Regions from separate parts of the Streptomyces sp. NPDC050842 genome, predicted to be linked through region 2. Evidence: riboswitches for the same ligand, from Rfam matches in the RefSeq annotation. Region 2 holds a riboswitch; the other holds the start of a gene.
The links. A riboswitch is a leader RNA that binds a small molecule or an ion and turns the genes downstream of it on or off. The one in region 2 is predicted to bind S-adenosylmethionine.

Region 1 (7,863 bases), on a different contig from region 2:
CAGCCGGCCTCCGAGACGACCGGTATCTCCTTCGCGACCAGGTTCATGCCGTCGCGGACCGGGTTCACCAGGGCCACGTCCGCGAGCCGGTAGGCGGCCAGGGAGCGCGTGAAGTCGTCCCGTACCGAGACCAGGACCGGCTGCCAGTCGGCCGTGCCGAACTCGCTGTTGATCTCCGAGGCGAGCGTCCCCACGGCGGTCGTGTACGCGCGGTAGACCTCCAGGTCCTGCCGCGAGGGGTACGCCGAGGCCAGGTGGACCACCCGCTCGCGCCACTCGGGGTGGGTGGTGAGCAGTTCGCGGTAGGCGAGGAGGCCACGGAGGATGTTCTTGGAGAGTTCGGTGCGGTCGACACGGACGATGGTCTTCCGGTCGCCGACCTCCTCCCGCAGCCGCGCCAGCCGCTCGTCCACCTCGGGGCGGTGCGCCAGCGCCCGCAGCTCGTCGGCGTCCACGCCGAGCGGGTACGCCCGGACCCGGGTGTGGGCCTTTTCCGAGCCGTGCCGCATGTGTTCCACCCCGCGCCAGGGGTCCCCGCTGCGCCACAGGCCCTGGGCCGACCCGGCCGCGCCGTCCATGGACGCGCCGCTGACGAACGCCGACGCCCATCCCCAGGTGTGGAAACCCAGCTCGTCCGCGCCGAGCATCCCCCACAGGAGCTCCTCGCGGACGTCGTCCGGGAGCATCCGCAGGTACTCCGGGGAGGCCCACGGGGTGTGCGTGAAGTGGGCGATCCGCAGGTCGGGGCGGAGGTCGCGGAGCATCCCCGGGACCAGGGCCAGGTGGTAGTCCTGGACGAGGGCCGCCGCGCCCTCGGCCGCCTCCGCGGCCAGGGCCTCGGCGAAGGCGCGGTTGTAGCTCCGGTACGCCTCCCAGCGGCGCCGGAACTCCGCGTCGAAGACGGGTTCGCGCGGGATGTCGTACAGATGGTGGTGGAGGAACCACAGCACCGAGTTCGCGATGCCGTTGTACGCGTCGGCGTACACGTCCGGGGCGATGTCCAGCATCCGCACGCCCGGCTCGCCGACCCCGCGCCGTACGGCCTCGCGGTCGCCCTCGCCGAGGGCCGCGCACACCCACAGGCTGTCCTGGGAGTCCTGGGAGACGGCGCTCAGGCCCGAGACCAGGCCGCCGCCGCCCCTGCGGGCGTCGAGCTCACCGTCCTCGCCGAGCACGTACGAGACGGGTCCCCGGTTGGATGCCACGAGCACAGTAGCCATGTGGCGAACCTAGCCCGTCCCGTAAACGCTCAAACGTACGTATACGAGACGGGCCGATCCGGCCACGGAGGGTCAGGGCGGGGCAGGGAGGGTCAGTGGCGGTCAGCGGCTGTCAGTGCTCGCGTCGGCCGCGCATCGCCGCCTTCGCCACCAGGCCCGTCGCCGCGAGCGCCACGCCGAGCGCGCCGAGCAGCCACAGCCGCTCACCGCTGCTGCCCGTCTCGGCCATCGAGCCGCCGTTCTCCCCGTGCGGCCCCGGCGCCGGCGCCACCGGGGCGGCGGACGTGGTCTTCGAGGCTGAGGGGGAGGCAGGGGCGGAAGGGGAGGCCGGGGTCGTCGGGGAGACCGAGCCCGACGGGAAGGCCGGGTCCGTGGGCTCCACCGGTGCCGAGGTCGTCGGCGTCGGAGGCTTCGTCGGGTCAGTGGGCGTGGGCGTCGGCGTGGGCGTCGGGCTCGGCTTCGGCTTGTCGAGCACCGGGGTCACCGCGCAGGCCGGGTCCTCGCTGCCGTCGCCGCAGTTGGAGCGCGGGGTCTCCACCTCGACGCTGTTGCGGAGCTTCCCGTCGCCGGTCACCGGGTCCTTGATCTTCACCGAGTACGTGACGGTCGCCGTCTTCCCGGCCGGGATGTTTCCGAAGTACCCGATCTTCGGCTTCTCGTACGACACCTTGCCCAGGTCCGTCTTCGCGTCGCCGTTGTAGTCGGCGTCGTCGAGGTTCCCGGTGAGGTCGTCGCCGAACTTGGCGTTCGGGTAGTCGATCGTGCTGATGTTCTTCGCGGTGATCGTGTACGTGAGGGTGTCGCCCGGCTTCACCGTGCGCGGGCTCGCCGTCTTGGTGATCTCCAGGTCGGGCACCGGCACGGAGAAGGCCAGCCCCGACGGCACGTAGGTGTCGCCGTTCGTGGAGAAGGTCAGATCGGCCGAGGTCGCGCCCTGCGGGATGGCACCCGCCGGGATGTCGAAGGCCTTGGCGTCGATGCTGAGGTTGTTGACGAGCTTCGGCGCGACCGCGCCGTCGTCCTCGCTGACGAAGAAGTTGTCGGTGTTGCCGGTGTGGGCCTCGGTGACGTTCTTGCCGTCGACGAGGAACTTGTCGCCCGGGGTGTTCCAGTCGCCCTCGTACGCGGTGACGCTCGCCCGTGCCGTGCCGCCGCTCCGGTAGAAGCCGTCGACGGTGATCGTGGTGGCGGGCGAGGTCGAGCGCTGGAGGACGTGGCCGCCGTAGACGTACACGTTCCGCCGCTCCGGGGCCTTGACCGGGTCGGGGCCGGGGAACTTGTGGACGACCGTCAGGGACCAGCCCCCCACACAGCCCTTGCCGTCCGGTGCCCAGATGTTGCCGACGGCCACCCGCGCGTCCGTCCCCGAGACGCCCGCGAAGGCGGCCGTCACGTCCGACTCGCCCGTGTAGTAGTGCGGGCCGTTCGTGTCGGACGGGTCGGTGACCATGCTGTCGATCGAGACCGGGGTCGCGGGCCCCGCCCCGACCTTGATCACCGGCGCGGTCGTCGCCGGGTCGCCGGGCGAGGCCTCGACGTCGGTGCCGGAGATGTCGCAGCGCCGGAGCTGGGCCCCGCTCGGGCCCTTGTACGTGCCGTCGTTGCCGCCCCAGAACAGCCGGGCGTACGCGACCTCGGCGCCCGCCGGGATCACGACGTGGCCGGTACTGGAGCCGAACTCGGGCGCGTCACCCGCCGCCGCCATGCCGGCCGCGTCGATCCGCCGCATCACGAAGGTGTTGTTGTTGTCGGAGCCCTCGCCCTTCGCGGCGGTCGCGCAGCGCGCGGCCAGGTCCGCGGGGGAGTCGGGGCAGCCCATGACCGTGTTGCCGAGCGTCGTGAAGTCGCCGTAGATCGACTCGTCGTACCGCTTGCCGAAGGGCTCGATGACGTCCGCCGAGGCCGGACCGGCCGTCGAGAGCGCAAACGAGGCCACGGCGAGGCCGACGACCGCCGCCACACTGCCCAGGTGTTGTTGTCTGAAGCGCATAAAAGGGCAATGTAGGCAAAGCGGATCATCTGGTGGCGTTACGCCACGCGGCGGCGCGTGTACTCCCTGATGTCGAGCATCGGCGGCCGCTCCTCCGTGTCCACCGCGTAGGTCCGCGGGACGAACCCCTCCTCGCCCCGCTCGAACTGCGTCAGCCGCGGCCGTACGAGGTGCCCGCGCGAGAGCCGCAGCTGCGCCGTCCGGTAGATCGCCGCCGCCATCCGGCCGAGCGCCCGCTCGTCCTGATGGCGGTGCTTGCGTACGCCCACGTCGACCTGCGCGAGCGCGTCCAGGCCCACGGTGTGCAGCGCGTCGACGAGCAGCCCCAACTCCACTCCGTAACCGACGGGGAAGGGCAGCCGCTCCAGGAGCGAGCGCCGCGCCGCGTACTCGCCGCCCAGCGGCTGGACGAAGCCGGCCAGCTGCGGCCAGTGCATGTTGAGGAGGGGGCGTGCCACCAGCTCCGTCACGCGACCGCCCTGGCCAGGAGTGTCCCCGGCTCCGAACGGGCGGTCGTAGGTCGCCTTCACGAAGTCGATGTCGGGGTCGGTGAGCAGCGGGCCCACGATCCCCGTCACGAAGTCCGCGGAGAAGTCCCGCAGATCCGCGTCCACGAAGCACACGACGTCCCCGCTCGTCACCATGAGCGACCGCCACAGGACCTCGCCCTTGCCGGGGACGGCCGGTATCCGGGGGAGGATCGCGTCCCGCGCGACCACCCGCGCCCCGGCTGCCGCCGCCACCTCCGCCGTACGGTCGGTGGAGCCCGAGTCGATCACGACCAGTTCGTCGACGAGCGGCACCGCCTCGGACATCAGCTCGCGGCGGATCACGGCGACGATGTCGCCGACCGTCGCCTCCTCGTTCAGCGCCGGCAGCACGACGCTGACCTTCGTGTTTCGCTTGGCGGCGAGGATCCGCTCCATCGGCCGGTCAGCCACGGACCAGGACCGCCGGTCCAGCCAGCGCTCCACCTCTTCCAGCACGTGATCTCCATCTCGCGGTACGGACGGCCCGTCCAAGCTCCGGGGCCTTCGGTTACAGTCTTGAACAACGCGGATGCCCGATGCACGTCGGGGTGCCGCCCGCGTCGGAGCGCAGGAACGAAGCCCGCGAGGACTTCACCGCACTTCACAATCGAATACCGCTCATCCAGAGGGGCAGAGGGAAACGGCCCGTTGAAGCCCCGGCAACCCTCCAGTCGGTTCGTCTCGTCCTCCAGCGAGGTCCCCGGCTAGGGAAGGTGCCAAATCCGTCTCATGACGAAAAGTTCGTCATGGGAAAGATGAGGAGAAAGGGCCTCGCCTCCATGGCTGTACAGACTGTCGCCTCTGCCACCACCGTCGACCTCGGTCCCGCTTCAGGGCTTTCCTGTCGCGAATGCGGTGAAGTGTTCGCACTTGGTCCGATCTTCGCCTGCGAACTCTGTTTCGGACCGCTCGAAGTCGCGTACGACCTCCCCACCGGTGACCCCGAGGCACTGCGCAAGCAGATCGAGGCCGGCCCCGCCAACATCTGGCGCTACGCCCCCCTGCTGCCCGTCCCGGCCGACGTCGCCGAGAAGCCGAACCTGAACCCGGGCTGGACCAAGCTCGTCCAGGCCGACAACCTCGCCCGCGAGATCGGTGTCGCCCCCGGCAAGCTCTTCGTCAAGGACGACTCGGGCAACCCGACCCACTCCTTCAAGGACCGGGTCGTCGCGCAGGCCCTCGAGGCCGCCCGCGCCTTCGGCTTCACCACGCTCTCCTGCTCCTCCACCGGCAACCTGGCCGGCGCCGTCGGCGCCGCCGCCGCCCGCGCCGGCTTCCGGTCCTGCGTCTTCATCCCGCACGACCTGGAGCAGGGCAAGGTCGTCATGGCCGCCGTCTACGGCGGTGACCTCGTCGCCATCGAGGGCAACTACGACGACGTCAACCGCTTCTGCTCGGAGCTCATCGGCGACCCGCTGGGCGAGGGCTGGGGCTTCGTCAACGTCAACCTCCGCCCGTACTACGGCGAGGGCTCCAAGACGCTCGCGTACGAGATCTGCGAGCAGCTCGGCTGGGTCATCCCCGACCAGCTCGTCATCCCGATCGCGTCCGGCTCGCAGCTCACCAAGATCGACAAGGGTCTGCAGGAGCTCATCAAGCTGGGCCTCGTCGAGGACAAGCCGTACAAGATCTTCGGCGCGCAGGCCGAGGGCTGCTCCCCGGTCTCCGCCGCCTTCAAGGCCGGCCACGACGTCGTCCGCCCGCAGAAGCCGAACACGATCGCCAAGTCGCTCGCGATCGGCAACCCGGCCGACGGCCCGTACGTCCTCGACATCGCCCGCCGCACCGGCGGCGCCGTGGAGGACGTGAACGACGAGCAGGTCGTGGACGCGATCAAGCTGCTCGCGCAGACCGAGGGCATCTTCGCCGAGACCGCGGGCGGCGTGACCGTCGGCGTCACGAAGAAGCTCGTCGAGGCGGGTCTGATCGACCCGGAGCTCACCACTGTCGTGCTGAACACCGGCGACGGCCTCAAGACCCTGGACGCCGTGGCCGAGGGCTCGCAGGCGACCGCCACCATCCGCCCGAGCCTGGACGCGTTCCGCGCCGCGGGCCTGGCCCTCTGAGAGGTACGAAGACATGGCCGTGAACGTCCGCATCCCCACCATCCTCCGCACCTACACGGGCGGGCAGTCCGAGGTCCCGGCCGAGGGCGCGACCCTCGCCGAGGTCATCGCGGACCTGGAGAAGAACCACACCGGCATCGCCGCCCGCGTCCTGGACGACCAGGGCAAGCTGCGCCGCTTCGTCAACGTGTACGTGAACGACGACGACGTGCGCTTCGAGCAGGGCCTGGAGACGGCCACCCCGGCCGGCGCGGGCGTCTCGATCATCCCGGCCGTCGCCGGCGGCTGCTGAGTCCCGGGACTCTTCTGTCCCGTCTTTCTTGAATTGCCCCTTCCGCGACATAAAGCGGAGGGGGCAATTCTGCATGGTTAAGCGGGGTAGAGTTGGGGAAGTCCCCTCCGCTGCTCATGCCGGACGCATATGAGAATGCGTCCTTGCGCGTCAGGAAGCAGCCAAAGTGCATGTGCGTTGTGTACGTTCTGCGCGTTTTGCCGGGCCCGACTTGCCCCGGAACTCCAGGGATTCTCCCTAATTCCCCTTTCTGCCATGCCCAGAATTCTCGCTCGAATGACCTGTTGCAGAGGGCAGTTGGGCAGATACATTCAGCGGCGGTCGACGCGTTCCGGCGCAGGGTCTGACCCCGGGTCCGCGAAGTGCGGTTCCCGCGCAAGGGCCAGTAATAGGGGAGTTAGGCATGGCTCAGGGCACCGTCAAGTGGTTCAACGCGGAGAAGGGCTACGGCTTCATCGCGGTCGACGGTGGTGCGGATGTTTTCGTCCACTACAGCGCGATCCAGATGGATGGCTACCGCAGCCTCGAAGAGGGGCAGCGGGTCGAGTTCGAGATTTCGCAGGGCCAGAAGGGTCCGCAGGCGGACATGGTCAAGCTCGCCGTCTGAGCGCGGCGCGATCGGCCACCGACGCAACGCCGTCGAGGGGCCCGCATCCCCCAGGGGAAGCGGGCCCCTCACGCGTTTCCGCACCCGTGGCGTACCCGTGCCGCACGTGTGCCGACCCGTGTCAGGACTGCCCGAAACCCGAGAGTCGCTTGCACTCTCCTAGGGCGAGTGCTAATCATTGGCGTTAGCACTCGGCAGGTGAGAGTGCTACGAGGATCGGGCAGACGAGGTCGCCGACCGGGTGGGGCAGGGAACCACACGGAACACGCGGAGGCCGTCCGTCGCGGGCGTCGGCGCGGTCCTGGAGCGTTATCCACCCCATGTCCGGGAGGACCACTTCACATGGCCAAGATCATCGCGTTCGACGAGGAGGCCCGGCGCGGTCTCGAGCGCGGCATGAACCAGCTCGCTGACGCCGTCAAGGTCACCCTCGGCCCCAAGGGTCGCAACGTCGTCCTCGAGAAGAAGTGGGGCGCCCCCACGATCACCAACGATGGTGTCTCCATCGCCAAGGAGATCGAGCTCGAGGACCCGTACGAGAAGATCGGCGCCGAGCTGGTCAAGGAAGTCGCCAAGAAGACGGACGACGTCGCCGGCGACGGTACGACCACCGCCACCGTTCTCGCCCAGGCGCTCGTCCGCGAGGGCCTCCGCAACGTCGCCGCCGGTGCCAACCCCATGGCCCTCAAGCGCGGCATCGAGAAGGCCGTCGAGGCCGTCTCCGGCGCCCTCCTCGAGCAGGCGAAGGATGTCGAGACCAAGGAGCAGATCGCTTCGACGGCCTCCATCTCCGCCGCCGACACCCAGATCGGCGAGCTCATCGCCGAGGCGATGGACAAGGTCGGCAAGGAAGGCGTCATCACCGTCGAGGAGTCCCAGACCTTCGGTCTGGAGCTGGAGCTCACCGAGGGCATGCGCTTCGACAAGGGCTACATCTCGGCGTACTTCGCCACCGACATGGAGCGCATGGAGGCGTCGCTCGACGACCCCTACCTCCTGATCGTCAACTCCAAGATCTCCTCCGTGAAGGACCTGCTCCCGCTCCTGGAGAAGGTCATGCAGTCGGGCAAGCCCCTGCTGATCATCGCCGAGGACGTCGAGGGCGAGGCCCTGTCGACCCTGGTCGTCAACAAGATCCGCGGCACCTTCAAGTCCGTC
Region 2 (7,863 bases):
AGCTGGCTGCGGCCGATCTTCGTGCCGTCGTTCTGCTGGGTGTAGGTGACGCGGCTGAGCCTGGCGCCGGCCTGGGCGTAGGCCCACTGGGTCAGACCGGAGCAGTCGTACGAGTTCGGGCCTTCCTGGCCGGAGGCGTACGGCTTGCCGATCTGGGTGGCGGCGGCGGCGAGCGCGGCGGCGCCGAGGCCGCTCGCGGGGGCCTCGTTGCCCAGGTCGATCCGCTCGCTGGCGGCGCGGCTGGCGCGCTGCTCCTTGGCCCGCTCCTCCTGCTCCAGCTTGGCCTTCTCGGCCGCGGTGAGGGTGTTGAGGAGCTTCCTCGCGTCGGCGAGCTTGCCCTGGTACTTCTTCTTCTTCTCGCCGAGGGTCTTGCGGACGTCCTCGAGGTCGGCCAGCTTCGCGGTCGCCTCGGAGCGCTGCTGCGCGAGGGTCCGCTGCTTGGCCTGGATCGAGGTGAGGACGTCGGCCTGCTGGGCGCTCAGCTGGTCGATCGCGGACGCCTTGTCGAGGTAGGAGTCCGGGTCGGCGGAGAGGAAGAGCTGGAGCGCCGGGTCGATGCCGCCGGAGCGGTACTGGGCGGTGGCGACCGAACCGATCTGGTCGCGCAGGGTGTTGAGCTCCTGCTGACCGCGGGCCACCTTGTCCTGGAGGTTGCCGATCTCCTCCTGGAGCTTGCCGCGACGCTCCTCGGCCTGGTTGTACTGCTCCGTGGCCTCTTCGGCCTCATGGTGGAGCTCGTCGACCTTCGACTTGACCTCGTCGATCTTGGGCTTGGGGGCCGCCTGGGCTCCGGACTGGGCGGAGAGTGCGACGGCGGCGGCCGCGGCCGCGGTGAGCACGGTCACACGGGCACGGCTCGGCTGCTTGGGTCGACGGTGGGACGCCACGAAGGCGAGCTCCTTCTTCCTCAGAGCCGCCCGACCCGTGAGGGGCAGGCGGTTCCTCCGCCGCCACCCCGGATGGGTGATCGACCGTGCGAAGGTTCGAAGCCTGACCCTAGTGACCAAGTTGTGATCAGTTCAAATCCCACTGGCAAAAATATTGCCCACACAGCACTTTGTTTACACACACCGCACGGGCAGTGATGGCAACTTGACGGTGCGCCATCCATAATTCGGGCATAACGCCCAGGAGTTATGAGGTCGCTACGAGAGCCGCGAAAGCCGCTTCAGCAACAAGGCGGACGCCACCGGCCGCGCCCCCGCCTTCGCCACCCCGTCGGCGACCTCGCGGTCGGTGGAGACCACCACCACGGGGCGCCCCGGCGGCTCGGCCCGCACCAGCTGCCGGATCAACTCGTCCGCCGTGACACCGGGCTTGGAGAAGAGCACGCGCACCCCGCGCGGCGGCGCGAGCAGCACCGGAGCCGCCAGCTCGGCCCCGTCGAAGACACAGGTGACCTCGGCGCCCGACCGGGCCGCGAGAGCCGAGAGGCTCCCGAGCAGCCGCAGCCGCTGCTTCTCCAGCGGCATCGTCGGATAGCCGGTCTTGGTGACGTTGTAGCCGTCGACGACCAGATGGGCCTGCGGCAGCGCGAGCAGTTGGTCGAGCAGCGCCGGATCGGTCTCGGAGAGCGCCCGCGCCGCGATGTCCTTCGGGGACATCCGCCCCGGCTCCACCGCGTCCACGGTGTCCGCCGGGTGTACGGAGACGGGCGGCAACGCCAGCTCGCGGCGCAGCCCCTGGGCCGCGTCCAGCACCGTGTCGAGCAGCAGCCGCAGCCGCATGTCCTCCACCGAGCGGCCCTCGCGGGCCGTCCTGCGGCTCGCCTCCAGGGCCGCTTCGACCTCGCCGAGCCGGGCCTTGAGCCGCCGGCTCTCGCTCTCGGCGGCCGACACCTGGGCCGCCGCCTCCGCCTTCGCGGCGTCGATCTCGCCCTGCGCGCGGCGCATCGCGGCCTCGCCGCGCTTCACGTCGCTCTGGGCGCTGCGCAGCTTGCGGTGAAGCGATTCCGCTTCCTTGCGGGCGGCGTCCAGATCGTGGCGCAACTGCTCCGTCTCGCCGCGGGAACGGTCCTTGGCGGCGGCGAGCTCCTCGCGCAGCCGCTCCAGCTCGCGCCGCCCGGCCTCGTCGGCCCGCTCGGCGTCCACCCGCAGGGCCTCCTCGCCCGCGGCGGCCACGAGCTTGACCCAGCCGGCCGGGCGCAGCACATAGGCGGCCGCGGCCACGTCGACCGGGTCGGCGGCGGCGGGCGGGGTGCCCGTCTCGACGGCCCCGGCCAGTTCGGGCTGGGCCTGCTTGAAGCGCTCGCCGATCCGCTGCCGGAAGAGCGGGTCGCTCTCCAGGGCGGCCGCCATCGCGTTGCCGGCGAACTTGGCCCGCCGGCTCGCGGTGAACCGGGCGTACTGCCGCAGGGGGGCCGGCAGCTCCGCGACGGTCAGCCCGCCGAAGGCGTCCGCGACCAGCGCGACGACCCGCCGACGTACACCTTCCGTCAGTGGGTGGTCGAGCGTCTCGGCAGCGTCACCTGCCGCGCCGGCCGGCTCTCCACCGTGCGCGGGCTGCTCCACGATCCGTCACCCCTATGTCGTCCGCGCCGTCCCTCAGGAGGCGGCGCCCGGCCTGTCCACCAGTTCGATCTGGTCCACCGCGTTGCACCAGCGGCAGCGGACCGACTCGATGGTCTCACTGACCACCTGCCGCTCCTCGACCGTCGGGTCGCCCGCGAGGTCCAGATGGACGTACTCCACGACCTTGGAGGAGCGGGTCACGTCGAAGCGGGTCAGATTGCCGCACAGCGTGCAGCGCCAGCGGGTCTCGGCGGTCGGCAGGGGAACCGTCGTCATCGTGCCGTCCTTCTTCCTGTTGCGTGTACCAGGTGCGGGAGCCGCGGTGCGCCGTCGAACTGCGGTTGTACTGCCCGTTACCCTACGGCCTCGCCGGTACGCCGGGGCACGGCGAGGCACTCTGTCCAGTTCGGCCCCGGTACGCCATGATCTGTCCATGATCGACTGGCGAGCGAAGGCTCTCGGTGCCTGGCGGGGCACTCGCGGCGGCCCCACGGTGACCTACGGCCTGATCGCCGCCTGCTGCCTCCTCTTCGCGGTGAGCCCGGTCTCCGGACTCAACCCGGTGTACGGCACGGGCGACGCGCTCCTGGCGGCCCAGGGCACGTACTTCCGCCGCTGGGGCGTGGTCCCCGCCGAGCTGATGAGCGGCGAACCCCGCGCCCTGCTCACGCCGTTCACCGCGCTCTTCGTCCACGGCAGCTGGCTCCACCTCCTTGGGAACATGCTCTTCCTCTACGTCTTCGGCGCGATGGCCGAGGAGCGCATGGGTCCGATCGCGTTCGCCCTCTTCTATCTGGGCACCGGCTGCCTCGCCCTCGTCGGGTACGCGGTGGCGCACGCGAACAGCGAGCAGACGCTCGTCGGGGCGTCCGGGGCGATCTCCGGGGTGCTCGGGGCCTTCCTCTTCCTCTTCCCGCGCTCCCGTGTGACCAGCCTCTTCCCCTTCCTCTTCTTCCTGCCGCTGCGCTTCCCCGCCTGGATCGTGCTGATCTTCTGGTTCGTGCTCCAGTGGCTGGCGGCGCGGGCGGCCGGACCGGGACCCGGCATCGCCTATCTGTCCCATGTGGTGGGCTTCTCCGTCGGCTTCCTCTACGCCTGGGGCCGCTACCGGGGTGGGGATAGAGTGAAGGCTCCAGCCGCGGCGACCGAGGGAGAAAGCCAGCCGTGATCACCGCGATCGTGCTCATCAAGACCAGCGTGGACCGCATCCCCGAGATCGCCGAGTCGATCGCCGCGCTCGACAGCGTCAGCGAGGTCTTCTCGGTGACCGGCACCTACGACCTGATCGCCATGGTGCGGGTGTCGCGCCACGACGACCTGGCGGACGTGATCCCCGGAAGCATCAGCAAGATCCCCGGCGTCGAGGCCACGGACACGCACGTGGCGTTCCGTACGTACTCCCAGCACGACCTGGAGGCGGCCTTCGCCATCGGTCTGGAGTCCTGAGGCCGCGCACGCGTCATGGGTGAAGGGGGTCTCCCGGTCGGGAGGCCCCCTTCACCCGTACGAGTGACCGGTCAGCCGCGGTCCGGGACGCAGCGGCCGTCCTCGGTGCGGTACTTCCACTGTGCGCCGTCCCGGACGAGCGCCTTCACGGCGCCGACGAACCGCTCCACGTGCTCGTCCGGTGTACCGGCGCCGAAGCTCACCCGGATGGCGTTGAGCGATCGCTCGCCGGGCGCGGCCTCGGGGGCGCCGCACTCCCCCTGGGTCTGCGGGTCGCTGCCGAGCAGAGTGCGGACCAGCGGGTGGGCGCAGAACAGGCCGTCGCGGACGCCGATGCCGTACTCGGCGGAGAGCGCGGCGGCGAAGTGGGAGCTGTTCCAGCCCTCCACGACGAAGGAGATGACTCCCACGCGGGGCGCGTCGTCGCCGAAGAGCGAGAGCACCTTGACCTCGGGCACCTCGGCGAGGCCCGCGCGCACCGTGTCGATCAGGTGTTGCTCGCGGGGGACCAGCTGATCGAAGCCGGCCTCGGTGAGCGCCTTGCAGGCGGAGGCGATGGAGTAGACGCCGATGACGTTCGGGGAGCCGGCCTCGTGGCGGGCGGCGGTGGTGTGCCACTCGACGTCCACGCCACCGTCGGCCCGGCGCGCCACCGTGCGGGAGGCGCCGCCGCCGGCGAGGTACGGCTCGGCGTCCTGGAGCCAGTCGGAGCGGCCCGCGAGGACGCCCGAGCCGAAGGGCGCGTACAGCTTGTGCCCGGAGAAGGCGACCCAGTCCACATCCAACTCCTGTACGGAGACGGGGTGGTGGGGCGCGAGCTGGGCGGCGTCGAGCACGATCCGGGCGCCGTGGGCGTGCGCGGCGGCGGCGAGCTCCTTCACCGGCCACAGTTCACCGGTGACGTTCGAGGCGCCGGTGACGCAGACCAGGGCGGGGCCGTAAGGGTCGCGGTCGGCGAGCGCCCGCTCAAGCGTCTCGACGGCCTGGGCCGGGGTGCGCGGCGCGTTGAGGTAGGTGACGCGGGCGTCCTGCCACGGAAGGAGCGAGGCGTGGTGCTCGGTCTCGAAGACGAAGACCTCGCAGCCGGCCGGGACGGCCCGGGCGAGCAGGTTGAGGGAGTCGGTGGTGGAGCGGGTGAAGACGACCTGGTCGCCGGGGCGGCAGTCGAGGAACTCGGCGACGGTGACGCGGCTGTTCTCGAAGAGGTCGGTGGAGAGCTGGGAGAGGTAGCCGGCGCCGCGGTGGACGCTGCCGTAGTAGGGGGCGTACGCGGCGACGTCGTCCCACACCCGCTGGAGCGCCGGGGCGCTGGCGGCGTAGTCGAGCGCCGCGTAGGTCACTTCGCCGCCGGTGACGAGCGGGACGGTGACGTCCCGGCCGAGGACGGGCAGCGGGGCGGCGCAGCAGGGGTCGGCGGACTCGGAGCCGGAGGTCTCGACGGAGGTCTGGACGGAGGACTCGACGGAGGCGGTGTCGACGGCGGCGTTCGGGTATGCGGACATGGCGGTATCTCCCGGCGGGCGGTGCGGAATGGCTTCGGTGATCCCGTACGCGGCCGGACGTGGCGGGGTACGGGTGATGCCTCGGAAGACATGGGGGTACGCGAAAGTGACCCTGATCCGAGGGTGAAGAAGGGGCGGATTCGCCCTATCGCATTCGCTTGCTCACGGAAAAAGCTCCTCGAGAGACCAGGACCCCTGGTGTGTCGAGGGGCCCGCGCTTGCCGTAGACCTTGCTGTCTACGGCCTGGTCTTCACCCGGGGCACCCCGCCACGGACGGAGGGTTGCCGGACAGCAAGCCGGGGCTTCGTAGCTGTCACTCATGACCTGGCATGCATCCTGCCACATGATCGCGCATGCGCAAGACCGCGGTCCGCATGCTGGACCAGGGCCTTGGGGGACGACTACGCGTTGCTGGCGGCGATCCAGCGCTCCAGGGTCTGACGGGCCGCCCCGGAGTCGATGGCCTCCGCGGCCTTCGCGATGCCGGCCCGCAGCTGCTCCACGAGGGTGCCCTCGCCCGGTTCGAGCGCGGTGAGCGCCGCCGCGGTGTTGAGGAGCACCGCGTCCCGTACGGGCCCGGTCTCCCCCGCGAGCAGCCGACGGGCCACGTCGGCGTTGAACGAGGCGTCCGCGCCGCGCAGCGCCTCCAGGGGTACGAGGTCGATGCCCACGTCCCGCGGGTCGAAGCGCTCCTCGGTGACCGTACCGCCGCGGACGACCCACACCCGGGAGGTGGAGGTGGTCGTCAGCTCGTCCAGGCCGTCGTCGCCGCGGAAGACCAGGGCGGAGTTGCCGCGCTCGGCGAAGACCCCGGCCACGATCGGCGCCATGCGCGCGTCGGCGACGCCGACGGCCTGGGCGCGTACCTTGGCCGGGTTGGTCAGCGGGCCGAGGACGTTGAAGGTCGTGCGGATCCCCAGCTGGCCGCGCGCGGCGGCGACGTGCCGCAGCGCCGGGTGGAACTTCACCGCGAAGCAGATGGTGATGCCGGCTTCCTCGGCGACCTCGGCGACCCGCTGCGGGGTCAGGTGCAGATTGATGCCGAGCTTCTCCAGGACGTCGGAGGAGCCGGAGGCGGAGGACGCGGCGCGGTTGCCGTGCTTGACGACCTTCGCGCCCGTGCCGGCGGCCACGATCGACGCCATCGTGGAGATGTTGACGGTCTTGGCGCCGTCGCCGCCGGTGCCGACGATGTCGACGGCGGGGCCCGGCACCTCGATCACGTTGGCGTGTTCGTACATGCTCCGTACGAGGCCGGTGATCTCCGCCACCGTCTCGCCCTTGGCCCGCAGCGCCACCATGAATCCGGCGATCTGGGCGTCGGTGGCCTCGCCGCGCATGATCAGGTCCATCGCCCAGGCCGTGTCGTCGGCGGCGAGGTCGCGGCCGTCGAGCAGGCCGTTCAGGAGGGCGGGCCAGGAGCGGCCCGCCGACGTAGGTCCTCCAGCGGGGGTCGCAGCGCTCATGGCAGCTCCTGGATCGTCACGTAGGGAAAGACAAGTGCCACCCTATCGAGCCCGGGAGACGGCGAAGAGCCCCGTCCATCGAATGGACGGGGCTCTCACCGTGGCGACCTACGTCATCGGAAGGTCAGGGGATCAGTGGTGGCCGTGGCCGCTCTGGATCTCCTTGTACTCCTCCGAGGTGGGCTTGGCGATCTGGCTGTCCCCGCCGTAGTAGCCCTTGTTGAGCTTGACCCGGAGCTTCTCGATCGGGCCGATCTTGCGCTCCACGCCGTTCTCGTCGACGGCCGGCGGCAGCTCCGCGGGCTCGTACTGCTCGTGCGCCGTGAGGCGGTGCAGCTCGCCCTGGCTGAGCGGCTCGTGGATCTCGACGAACTCACCGTGCGGCAGGCGCTTGATGATGCCCGACTCGCGGCCGTGCAGCACCTTGTCCTTGTCCCGGCGCTGGAGGCCGAGGCAGATCCGCTTGGTGACGATGAACGCGATGACCGGGCCGACGAAGAAGAAGATCCGTACGAACCAGGTGATCGAGTTGATCGACAGGTGGAAGTGGGTCGCCCAGAGGTCGTTTCCACCACCCACGAGCATGATCATGTACGCGGTGATCCAGGCGACACCGAAGCCGGTGCGCGTCGGAGCGTTGCGCGGGCGCTGCGAGATGTGGTGCTCGCGCTTGTCGCCGGTGATCCAGGACTCGATGAACGGGTACACCGCGATCGCGCCGAGCACCGCCGGGAAGATCGCCAGCGGGATCATCACGCCCAGGACGAGCGTGTGGCCCCAGAGGTTGATCTCCCAGCCCGGCATGACACGGATCAGACCCTCGGCGAAGCCCATGTACCAGTCGGGCTGGGCGCCGGTGGACACCTGGTCCGGGCGGTACGGGCCGAGGGCCCAGATCGGGTTGATCGAGGCGATCGCCGAGATGACCGCGATGACAC

Region 1: it holds a riboswitch for S-adenosylmethionine, as region 2 does, so the genes downstream of both, thrC (threonine synthase) here and ACIBG6_RS25465 (aminotransferase class V-fold PLP-dependent enzyme) in region 2, are expected to answer to the same signal.

The regions. Positions count from the first base shown of each region.
Region 1 is NZ_JBITGA010000006.1:524,995-532,857, reverse strand. Features, by position in the region: gene ACIBG6_RS23175 (trehalose-6-phosphate synthase) at 1-1,220, opposite strand, end outside; gene ACIBG6_RS23170 (hypothetical protein) at 1,333-3,210, opposite strand; gene ACIBG6_RS23165 (glucosyl-3-phosphoglycerate synthase) at 3,249-4,196, opposite strand; SAM riboswitch class I at 4,356-4,502, shown strand; gene thrC (threonine synthase) at 4,496-5,806, shown strand; gene ACIBG6_RS23155 (MoaD/ThiS family protein) at 5,820-6,098, shown strand; gene ACIBG6_RS23150 (cold-shock protein) at 6,502-6,705, shown strand; gene groL (chaperonin GroEL) at 7,048-7,863, shown strand, end outside.
Region 2 is NZ_JBITGA010000007.1:385,602-393,464, forward strand. Features, by position in the region: gene ACIBG6_RS25440 (NlpC/P60 family protein) at 1-887, opposite strand, end outside; gene ACIBG6_RS25445 (NYN domain-containing protein) at 1,146-2,510, opposite strand; gene ACIBG6_RS25450 (hypothetical protein) at 2,544-2,786, opposite strand; gene ACIBG6_RS25455 (rhomboid family intramembrane serine protease) at 2,944-3,678, shown strand; gene ACIBG6_RS25460 (Lrp/AsnC family transcriptional regulator) at 3,675-3,956, shown strand; gene ACIBG6_RS25465 (aminotransferase class V-fold PLP-dependent enzyme) at 4,028-5,458, opposite strand; SAM riboswitch class IV at 5,668-5,784, opposite strand; gene trpD (anthranilate phosphoribosyltransferase) at 5,861-6,925, opposite strand; gene ACIBG6_RS25475 (cytochrome bc complex cytochrome b subunit) at 7,058-7,863, opposite strand, start outside.